DNA from 3 places in the Neptunomonas japonica JAMM 1380 genome. Region 1 is predicted to be linked to each of the others. Evidence: predicted binding sites of a transcription regulator. Region 1 holds the regulator's gene; each other region holds the start of a gene.

Evidence for each region. The regulator FNR, encoded in region 1, switches genes on or off when oxygen is low (the NO sensors DNR and NnrR bind a similar motif). The targets are predictions, from matches to a motif close to TTGATNTANATCAA.
Region 2: the regulator FNR is predicted to act here: its motif matches at 1,585-1,598, upstream of ppk2 (polyphosphate kinase 2).
Region 3: the regulator FNR is predicted to act here: its motif matches at 1,926-1,939, upstream of NEJAP_RS11645 (YdcH family protein).

Annotation. Positions count from the first base shown of each region.
Region 1 is NZ_AP014546.1:1,422,106-1,425,390, reverse strand. Features, by position in the region: gene hemN (oxygen-independent coproporphyrinogen III oxidase) at 1-1,139, shown strand, start outside; gene fnr (fumarate/nitrate reduction transcriptional regulator Fnr) at 1,223-2,005, shown strand; gene NEJAP_RS06420 (adenine phosphoribosyltransferase) at 2,189-2,731, shown strand; gene NEJAP_RS06415 (alpha/beta hydrolase) at 2,797-3,285, shown strand, end outside.
Region 2 is NZ_AP014546.1:3,034,752-3,038,036, forward strand. Features, by position in the region: gene NEJAP_RS14180 (type I secretion system permease/ATPase) at 1-1,386, opposite strand, end outside; gene ppk2 (polyphosphate kinase 2) at 1,660-2,556, shown strand; gene NEJAP_RS14190 (phosphatase) at 2,572-2,799, shown strand; cobalamin riboswitch at 2,888-3,050, shown strand; gene NEJAP_RS14195 (TonB-dependent receptor family protein) at 3,083-3,285, shown strand, end outside.
Region 3 is NZ_AP014546.1:2,470,019-2,473,303, reverse strand. Features, by position in the region: gene NEJAP_RS11655 (SDR family oxidoreductase) at 1-210, opposite strand, end outside; gene aroA (3-phosphoshikimate 1-carboxyvinyltransferase) at 493-1,773, opposite strand; gene NEJAP_RS11645 (YdcH family protein) at 2,016-2,258, shown strand; gene NEJAP_RS19375 (ABC transporter transmembrane domain-containing protein) at 2,414-3,223, shown strand; gene NEJAP_RS19370 (ABC transporter ATP-binding protein) at 3,165-3,285, shown strand, end outside.

The sequences.
Region 1 (3,285 bases):
CTCAACCTTATTTAGACACCCTGTATAAAGAGATTGAGCAAGCAGCAAAATGGTATAGCGACGGTCGAATTGTTAACCAGCTACATTGGGGTGGCGGCACACCTACTTTCATTAGCGATGAGCAAATGACAGAGCTTATGAACAAACTCAAGCAAGAGTTTAATTTACTTGACGATGATAGCGGTGATTATTCCATCGAAATAGACCCACGTGAAGCATCATTAGAAACAATGCGCACGCTCAGAAAAGCCGGCTTCAACCGAATCAGCCTTGGCGTTCAGGATGTAAACCCCGTTGTTCAGAAAGCGGTTAATCGCATTCAACCCACCGAACAAACGGCAGCCGTGCTAACGGCCGCACGTGATCTTGGCTTCAAATCGATCAACATGGATCTCATATACGGGCTGCCTCACCAAACATTTGAAAGCTTCAATGCCACCCTTGATACCGTCATTGACATGAGCCCCGACCGCTTGTCCGTCTTTAATTATGCTCATATGCCCGATCGATTCCGCTCACAAAAACACATTAATGCAGAAGACCTACCAAGCCCTGAAACAAAATTAGCCATTCTTGAGTCCACTATTAATAAGTTACTCGATGCGGGTTATGTGTATATTGGCATGGACCACTTTGCAAAACCTGACGATGAACTAGCACTTGCTCAACAGAGTGGACAGCTTCATCGCAACTTCCAAGGCTACACTACCCACTCAGATTGTGATTTAGTTGCTATGGGCGTCTCCGCCATTAGTCAGATAGGGGATGTTTATTATCAAAATGAACATGACATTAACGCCTACTCTACAGCAGTTGATACACGCGCAAGCGCTATCCGACGCGGTGTGCAATTAAGCACAGACGACCAAATTCGTCGCGCCGTAATTACACAATTAATTTGCCATTTCGAGTTAGACCCAAAACCGATAGAAAAGCTATTTTGCATTGATTTTAAAGAGTATTTTTCACAAGAGCAGTCTGAATTACAACTCTTTGCTCAGGATGGCTTGATTCAACTAGACGGGCAGCGTATTCATGTAACTGCAGCAGGACGCTTGCTGATTAGACGTATCTGCATGGCCTTCGATCGCTACATCCCGAAACAACAAGCGACACAAGGTTTTTCTCGTATCATCTAATAGATACTTCACGCCTTCCTCGAAATGTTACATAATTAGCGGCTGAGTAGCCTCTCATTATGTAACAAACACAGGAATTGGCCATGAGCGATATAAAAAAGGAAGGGAAACTGCATAGCCTGCAACAAGCCCATTGTAATACATGTAGCCTAAGCTCACTTTGCCTTCCCGTCTCATTAAACAACACGGAAATGGAAAGCCTCGATAATATTATTGAGAAAAGCCGACCTCTAAAAAAAGGAGATCACCTATTTCATCAGGGTGACAACTTCGAATCGGTTTTTGCTATTCGTGCAGGCAGCGTTAAAAGCTACACCATTACCAATGAAGGCGAAGAGCAGATCACGGGCTTTTACTTTCCAGGGGAGCTGGTTGGTTTAAGCGGTTATGATAATCAACACTACCCGGTTTCCACTAAAATAATGGAAACTACAACGGTATGTGAAATTCCCTTTGATAATTTAGATACACTTTGTGGCCAGTTACCAGAGCTGAGACGCCAAGTAATGCGAACCATGAGCAAAGAGATTAGAGACGATCAACAAATGATGCTTCTCCTCTCAAAAAAGAACGCTGAAGAGCGCGTTGCTACGTTCCTCATTAAACTCTCTCAACGCTTTCAAGCGCGCGGTTACTCTGCTCATAAATTCAGACTATCGATGTCGCGCAATGAAATAGGTAACTACTTAGGATTAGCTGTAGAAACAGTGAGTCGTATTTTTACCCGCTTTCAAAAGAACAACCTAATTCAAGTTGACGGAAAAGAACTAGACCTGCTTGACTTAGACAGTTTATATGACGTTTCTGGAGAGTGTCATGGCAAAGACACTCCTACAGAAGTAGATGTACAGCAGCTTTCTATATAGCTTACAAAACTTACAAATAAAAAAACGCCGTTCAATTAATCGAACGGCGCTAGAAATAGTTGCACAAAGAAGTAGCCATCTCTATGTGTAACCCAACGCAATGATTAAACCGTATTTTCTTTTTGTAAACATTGAGCCATATCAAGCGTTAACGTTCCGGCTTGATTGAGGAGCCATTAGTACATGTCTTACGACGAATTTTATGTCAAGTCAGTTATCCGATCATTACCTGACTGGCCAGAGCCTGGTGTAGTCTTTCGCGACATCACGCCAATTTTCAAAGACCCTAAAGCATTACGCATGGTCGCAGACGCATTTATTCAGCGGTATATGAATTCAGAACTCACACACATTGCTTGCATTGACGCTCGAGGCTTCCTCATTGCTTCAATCATGGCTTACCAAATGCAGAAACCTTTAGTACTTGTACGTAAAAAAGGGAAATTACCAGGCGAAACCGTACACCAAGAATATAAGCTGGAGTATGGTACGGCGGCCGTAGAAATGCAGATAGACTCGGTAGGCCCGGGTGACCGCGTATTAGTATTCGATGACCTTATTGCAACCGGCGGGACTATTCTTGCTGCCTGCACCCTAATAAAGAAATTAGGTGCTGAAGTAATAGAAAGTGCTGCACTCGTTGATCTTCCAGACTTAAACGGCTCTATCCGTATTCAAGAAGCAGGTGTTCCCGTTTACACCATGCTGGCCTACGAAGGTCTGTAGCCTAAATTAGAGACCTCTGTTATTGTGAGCTTTCATATAAGCTTATAACAATAATAGAGGTTCGTATGTATAAAATCCTTCTAAACACCACCGCTCTTTTACTACTCACATCGCAACCTCTCTTTGCACAAGAAGTCACGACCAAGCACGAAAATCTCACATTAAATGCACAGATGCAATTCGCCGAAGGAAGCTCCTTCGCTGATGGTGTTGTACTCATTACACATGGCACGCTGGCACATAACAAAATGGAGCTCATTGAGACGTTACAGTTATTATTAAGCGACTCAGGCCTGAATTCTTTAGCCATTAATCTAAGTCTGGGTATTAACGATAGGCACGGCATGTATGATTGCCAGGTGCCACACAAGCATAAACATACAGATGCAATTAATGAAATAGGTGCTTGGACAAACTGGCTAAAAAACCAAGGTGCCCAAAACCTTGTGTTAATGGGCCACTCTCGCGGAGGAAACCAAACAGCATGGTTCGCAACCAATAACCCCACACAAATTAAAGCCCAGGTATTGCTCGCACCCGCCACATGGACTGAT
Region 2 (3,285 bases), 1.6 Mb from region 1:
ATCAGCCAGCTGCAAAACCATTTGATGCACACCCGCAGCCATAGCAGCGGCAACTACTTTGTCAGGGTCAACCTGACCAAAACGAGCAATATTTTCACTCACAGTACCTTCAAGCAATTCTATATCTTGAGGAAGGTAACCAATGTGCTCACCTAAAACTTCACGATCCCACTGCTTCATCTCGGCACCATCAAGACGAATAGCGCCTCTTGTTGTTGGGTATATACCCAGCATGGCGCGGATCAATGTCGACTTACCAGCCGCACTAGGACCAATAACAGCAACCGACGTCCCCGGCTCAATTTTGAAGCTAATATCCTGTAAAACAGGCTCTGTACTACCTCCCAGCGCAACAACAACCTTCTTAAACTCAACCAACCCCTGAGGAGGAGGAAGCGGCATCGGAGGCTCTGTCACTTTAGAGTTCTCAAGCAGACTCGTTAAACGCGTATATGCACTTCTAGCACCCAAAAAGCTTTTCCACGAATTGATAAGCTGATCTATCGGTGCCAGAGCTCGCCCTAACAAGATAGAACCTGCAATCACTGTCCCGCCAGATATGTCTCCTTGAATAGCCAAATACGCACCCAAACCAAGCATTAACGACTGCATAGTGGTACGAAAGGTCTTTGATACTGTTGTAATCAACCCGCCCTGACGGCTCGCCCTCGTTTGTAATTCAAGTAGCTGATCCTGCTTTTGCTGCCAGCGGGCGCGCAAGCGCGGCAACATCCCCATAGCCTCAATAACTTCTGAATTACGTAAGTTAAGCTGCGTTTCTTGAGTATTCTCAATATTGAGTTTATTCGCATCTTGAATATCTCTACGTGTGATTCGCTCATTAACGACAGCAAGAATAATCAAAAATATAGCGGCAGCCAGCGCGATGCTTCCCATTAAAGGATGGAAAAGATAAACAACACCTAGGTAGATAGGCAACCATGGCGCATCAAACAGTGTTAAAAGACTAGCACCACCCAAAAACTGGCGCAGCGTCAATAAATCTGACAAAGGCTGCGCAGTAGCAACACTGCCGCCAGAAGTCAGCGCCTGATGAAACAGAGAATCAAATACGCGTGGCCCTAGAGTTTTTTCCAACCTGTTACCCGTCACTATTAACACCTGTGACCTAACCCACTCTAACGTTCCCATCACCAAAAATAGAAAGACCAATAACAGCGTTAGCATTAACAGCGTTGATTCACTGCTGCTCGTTAAAACACGATCATAAACTTCGAGCATGTAGATAACAGGTGCCAGCATCAAAATATTGATGCAAAAGCTAAAAACCCCAGTTGATACAAAGGAAGTACGCGAAGCCGATAATGCCTGATATAACTCAGATTTTTCCACAGATTCTTTTGGGTTGTGTGACTGTGATTTCATAGTTTAACTGGATTCCATACGTTAATCAGGTGAGTGCACATTACTATAAACCTATATTTATTCAGTACTTTTTTATCAACAGCTTAGCGCCAAAAAAATAACAAACTATATCGAGACTAGAACTGAATACAAAATATTTCTATATTTACCTATCAAAAATGACATTTCGTAACATTTACATCAAATATCACTAATTAAGTGACTCGGATCAAAGGATTTGTCCCTAGAGAGAGGATAATTATTAATCATAAACAATCTTCAAAGGAGACAATGATGGATGATCTGGTAAAAGCCCCCGCGCAAGAAGCTATTGAAACACTTGAGGCTGCATCTGAGCTGAATGACTCAGCATCAGCAGAACAACAAGAAGAAAATAACACCAATACTCAAAAGCGAATCTCCCGCAAAGAGTACGAAGCCACTAAAAAAGATCTGCAAATTGAGCTACTCAAAATGCAGAGCTGGGCGCGTGAAACCGGAGAGAGAATTGTCATCCTATTTGAAGGTCGTGATGCCGCAGGTAAAGGGGGAACGATCAAGCGCTTTATGGAACACCTAAACCCTCGTGGCGCTAGAGTTATCGCTTTAGAAAAACCTACCGAAGAAGAAAAAGGTCAATGGTACTACCAGCGTTACGTCAAACACCTTCCAACCAAAGGGGAAATTCTGCTGTTTGACCGCTCTTGGTATAACCGAGCCGGTGTTGAAAGAGTTATGAATTTCTGCTCTCCAGCAGAATATCTTGAATTTATGCGCCAAACACCTGACTTTGAACGCATGCTGGTTCGTAGCGGTATTAGACTTTATAAATTCTGGTTTTCAGTTAGCCGTGATGAGCAGTTTGAACGATTCCAAGCACGCAAAGTGGCACCACTGAAGCAATGGAAATTATCCCCAATTGATCTTGCATCACTTGATAAGTGGGATGCATACACAGAAGCAAAAGAAGCGATGTTCTTTTATTCTGATACAGCAGATGCTCCTTGGACGGTTATCAAATCAGACGATAAGAAACGTGCACGTATTAATGCCATGCGCTTTGTCTTGAGCTCTCTTCCTTATCCCAATAAAAATCCGGATATCGACCTAACACCCGATCCACTTATTGTTGGTAATGCACGCGACATTCATGAGCAAGATGAACATATTTTCTTGCCTGACAATACATAACACGGAGGTAGAACCATGTCTCAGAAGCAAACGCAGCACTCACATAATGTTGTTGAGTCCTTTAAAGGGAAATTATCAACAGAACTGCAAAGCCAGATTGGCGACTCGAATTTTTCAGCATTAGAATTGATTGTAGAATCAGCTATCAGCACTGCCGTGCTTGAAGAACTCGAAAAAGCAGCCGACCGTATCGAGAAACTATCGCATGACATCCGTAATTTTGCCGAAAGTTATGATAGCTAGACGATAAAAAAGTGGCTGTTCACAAACCATTTGTGCACAGCCTACATCCCTCCCCCTTACATTGCATCACGAAAAACCTCCCTGTAAACTTCGCCCCAGCCATCCAGGTGCCTCTAATAAGGTTAAACGGGAAGAACGGTGCGTATGACGCTAGCCATAAAGCCAATACAAAGCCGACACTGCCCCCGCAACGGTAATCGATCCATACAAGATTGAGAGTCCGGATACCGGCCTGCTTCTCATCCAACTCAATGCGCGGCGGGTGCATACCCTGAGGTTTTACATGTATCGATTAACACCTATGCTAGCAGTAGTAGCGTTAGCTAATATGCCATCTATTTCTTTTGCCTCTTCAATAACCAACCAACCCCTTCATATAACGGTATCAGGTACACGTTCATTATTATCAGAAGAGATGTCGGGAAAATCAGTCAACGTCATTACGCACCAACAAATCAGCGCGAGTGGTGCTGCCAATATCTTTGA
Region 3 (3,285 bases), 1.0 Mb from region 1:
AACACCGTTTAAGGCTGTATCCCAGCTGGTTGCATCGTTGAGGTCAAAAAAAACTGTTTCATCAGCGCCTACTGCTTTCAGGTCGGCAATTTTTGATTCAGTGTGATAACAGGCCCGTACCGTGAATTTTCCAGCTTGAGATAAGCGAGCAACCAGTTCTTTTCCAATGCGCCCAGTAGCCGAGGTAACCAGAACAATCGCTTTGGTCATTGAGTGTCTCTCCGAATAAAAATTTAAATGATCTGTTGTAAAGACGGGGTAAATGAAGATGACAGTGAGCTGTATGCCGTTACCCTTTTGTTGCATATTCTGTTAGTTGTTGATCTTTCGGGTAGGGCCAGTTAAGAGGTTATTCTAGAGCCTAGAGAAGTAAGGTGTTTGATGGGGTGGCGTGTGGCTTAAAAAGACATGCTTGTGGGTTATGGACCACATTTAGAGGCTTTAGGTGTGGAAGGGCGTGCCAGTCATCATAACGGGCACGCATTGTGCGTTTTATTGGCAAATGCTTTTAAATAGATCAAAGTACTCAGGGAATGTTTTGCGTGTGCATCCCGGGTCATTAATTGTTACCGGTGTGTCACTAAGAGCAACCAGTGAAAAGCACATAGCCATGCGGTGATCATCGTAGGTATCAATGGCGGCGTGTTGGAGCTGTGCAGGTGGGGTTACTTCAATAAAGTCATCACCTTCAACGACAATGGCGCCCACTTTACGTAGCTCTGTTGTCATTGCTGCTAGGCGGTCTGTCTCTTTTACTCGCCAATTGTAGATGTTTCGAATCGCTGTGGTGCCTTTAGCAAACAGTGCGGTTGTGGCAATTGTCATAGCGGCATCGGGTATGTGGTTTAGATCCATATCAACAGCGGTTAGCTCTTTGCCTTTTGTGACCTCTATAAAGGTTGGCCCGTAAGTAACCTTGGCTCCCATCGCTTCAAGTACTTCGGCAAAGCGTTTATCACCTTGTACGCTGTCAGCTCCCACGCCATAAACGCGCACAGTACCGCCGGCAATAGCAGCCGCTGCTAGGAAGTAGGATGCAGAGGATGCATCTCCTTCAACCATAATCTCGCCAGGTGAGCGGTACTGTTGTCCCGAGCGAATAACAAATGACTGGTAATTGTTATTAATCACCTCAACACCAAATAAGGACATGGTATGTAAGGTGATATCGATATAAGGCTTAGACACAAGTTCGCCATCAACATGGATGGTTAAGTCGTTTTTAGCCAGTGGGGCTGCCATGAGTAATGCCGTTAGGAACTGGCTTGAGATATTACCCTTAATACTAACTTCGCCGCCTTGTAATCCATTGGCTTTGATATTAAGAGGTGGATAGCCCTGCGTACCAAGGTAATCGATGTCAGCACCGAGAGTTCTTAATGCGTCTACGAGGTCGCCAATTGGGCGCTCGTACATGCGTGGTTCACCTGTTAATTCATATTCTCCACTGCCTAGGCAAAGAGCTGCGCAGAGGGGGCGCATAGCTGTTCCTGCATTGCCCAAAAACAGTGGGTGTTCTGTTTTCCCTAAAGACTGTCCTCGTCCGCTAACGGTGCAAGATTGGCGGTCTTCCGATAGCTTATAACTAATACCAAGTGAGCTTAATGCTGTCAGCATATGGCGTATATCATCACTGTCTAATAGGTTGGTGATAGTAGTATCGCCTTCTGCGAGGGCAGCAAGCAGCAAAATACGATTAGATAGGCTTTTTGAACCTGGAATCTGTACCTCACCGGCAACAGAAGAAATAGGCTGGAGTGTCAGGCTTTCCATTAAATTTAGGGCTCTATAGTGGACAATTATCAGGGGTATATAACCTACCTTGTGTTGCTCATAAGGTCGAGAGTAAATACATAAAAAATATCTATAAATAGTGATATTTATCTTTTGCTGATAGGGGCTTTTAGCGTATTCAGTAAGCTATGTTGATGAGCGTCAATGAACGATAACTCTATATCAGGGATACTGCTTATGAAGAAAAAAGAAAAATGTAACCCATCAAGGAAATACATAATATGAGCATTGAACATCACGATTTAATACATGAATTACCAGAGTTTCGCGATCAGATTCACTCTCTTAAAATGAATGATGCACATTTCTCCAAATTGTTCGCTGAATATCATACTCTCACTAAGCAAGTTGAGCGCATGGAGTCAGAAGCAGAGCCGGTTACAACGTATACAGAAGAAGAGCTAAAGGTTAAGCGTCTTCATTTAAAAGACCAGTTATACGCAATGCTGCGCGCTTCAGCATAACGAGAGTTAGGTACGCTGTTTTCTCAATAGATATTGCTCGTACAACGCTAAATAAAACACCCGCCATCGCGGGTGTTTTTGTATCTGCTGCAATACTCGAAATAGGGGTATGTGGTATAAATACCTCATTTGTATTTTTATTTAGATAGGGTGATATGTCGTCTTTTCGATTTAGTTGGAATTATATTTTAAGTATTACCCTTGAGCATAAGCGCGAGCTCATTTTTGCAAACTGGGTAGCGATTTTTGCCACCGTTGCTTCTGTTCCTTTGCCTTTGCTGATGCCGTTGCTGGTGGATGAGGTTTTACTCGAAAAGCCGGGAATGCTGATTGAGACATTAGGGCCTTTTTTTCCTGAGCAGTGGCACGGCCCTGTGCTCTATATAGTAGCCATCTTAATTATCACTGTGGTGCTGCGGGCAATCGCACTGGTGCTTAACATTTGGCAGGCACGTCAGTTTACCATTATCTCTAAAGACATCATTTTCAGGATGAGAAAGATGATGCTGCACAGGCTAGGAAGAATATCCATGGCTGAGTATGAAACACTGGGTAGTGGTGCCGTTAGTTCTCATTTTGTAACCGATCTTGATACGGTTGACCGTTTTATCGGCAGTTCTGTTAGTCGCTTATTAATTGCATCATTGTCGATTATTGGTACGGCCATCATTCTTCTTTGGATGCACTGGGCATTAGCGCTTTTTATAATGTTTTTGAACCCGGTTGTTATCTACTTTACAACGGTAATCGGTAAGCGGGTAAAAGAATTAAAGAAGCATGAGAATAAATCTTATGAGGTTTTTCAGGGCGCGCTTACTGAAACCTTAGATGCTATTCAGCAGATTCGAGCGAGCAACCGTGAGCAACATTATTTAAGTCGTTTAGTAGGTGATGCTCGCGAAGTTCGTGACAATTCCAGTGCATATGAATGGAAAAGTGAAGCGGCGGGGCGGTTTAGTTTTTAGTTTTTTAATCGGTTTTGACCTATTTAGAGCCGTATCGATGCTGATGGTGGTATTTTCGGATC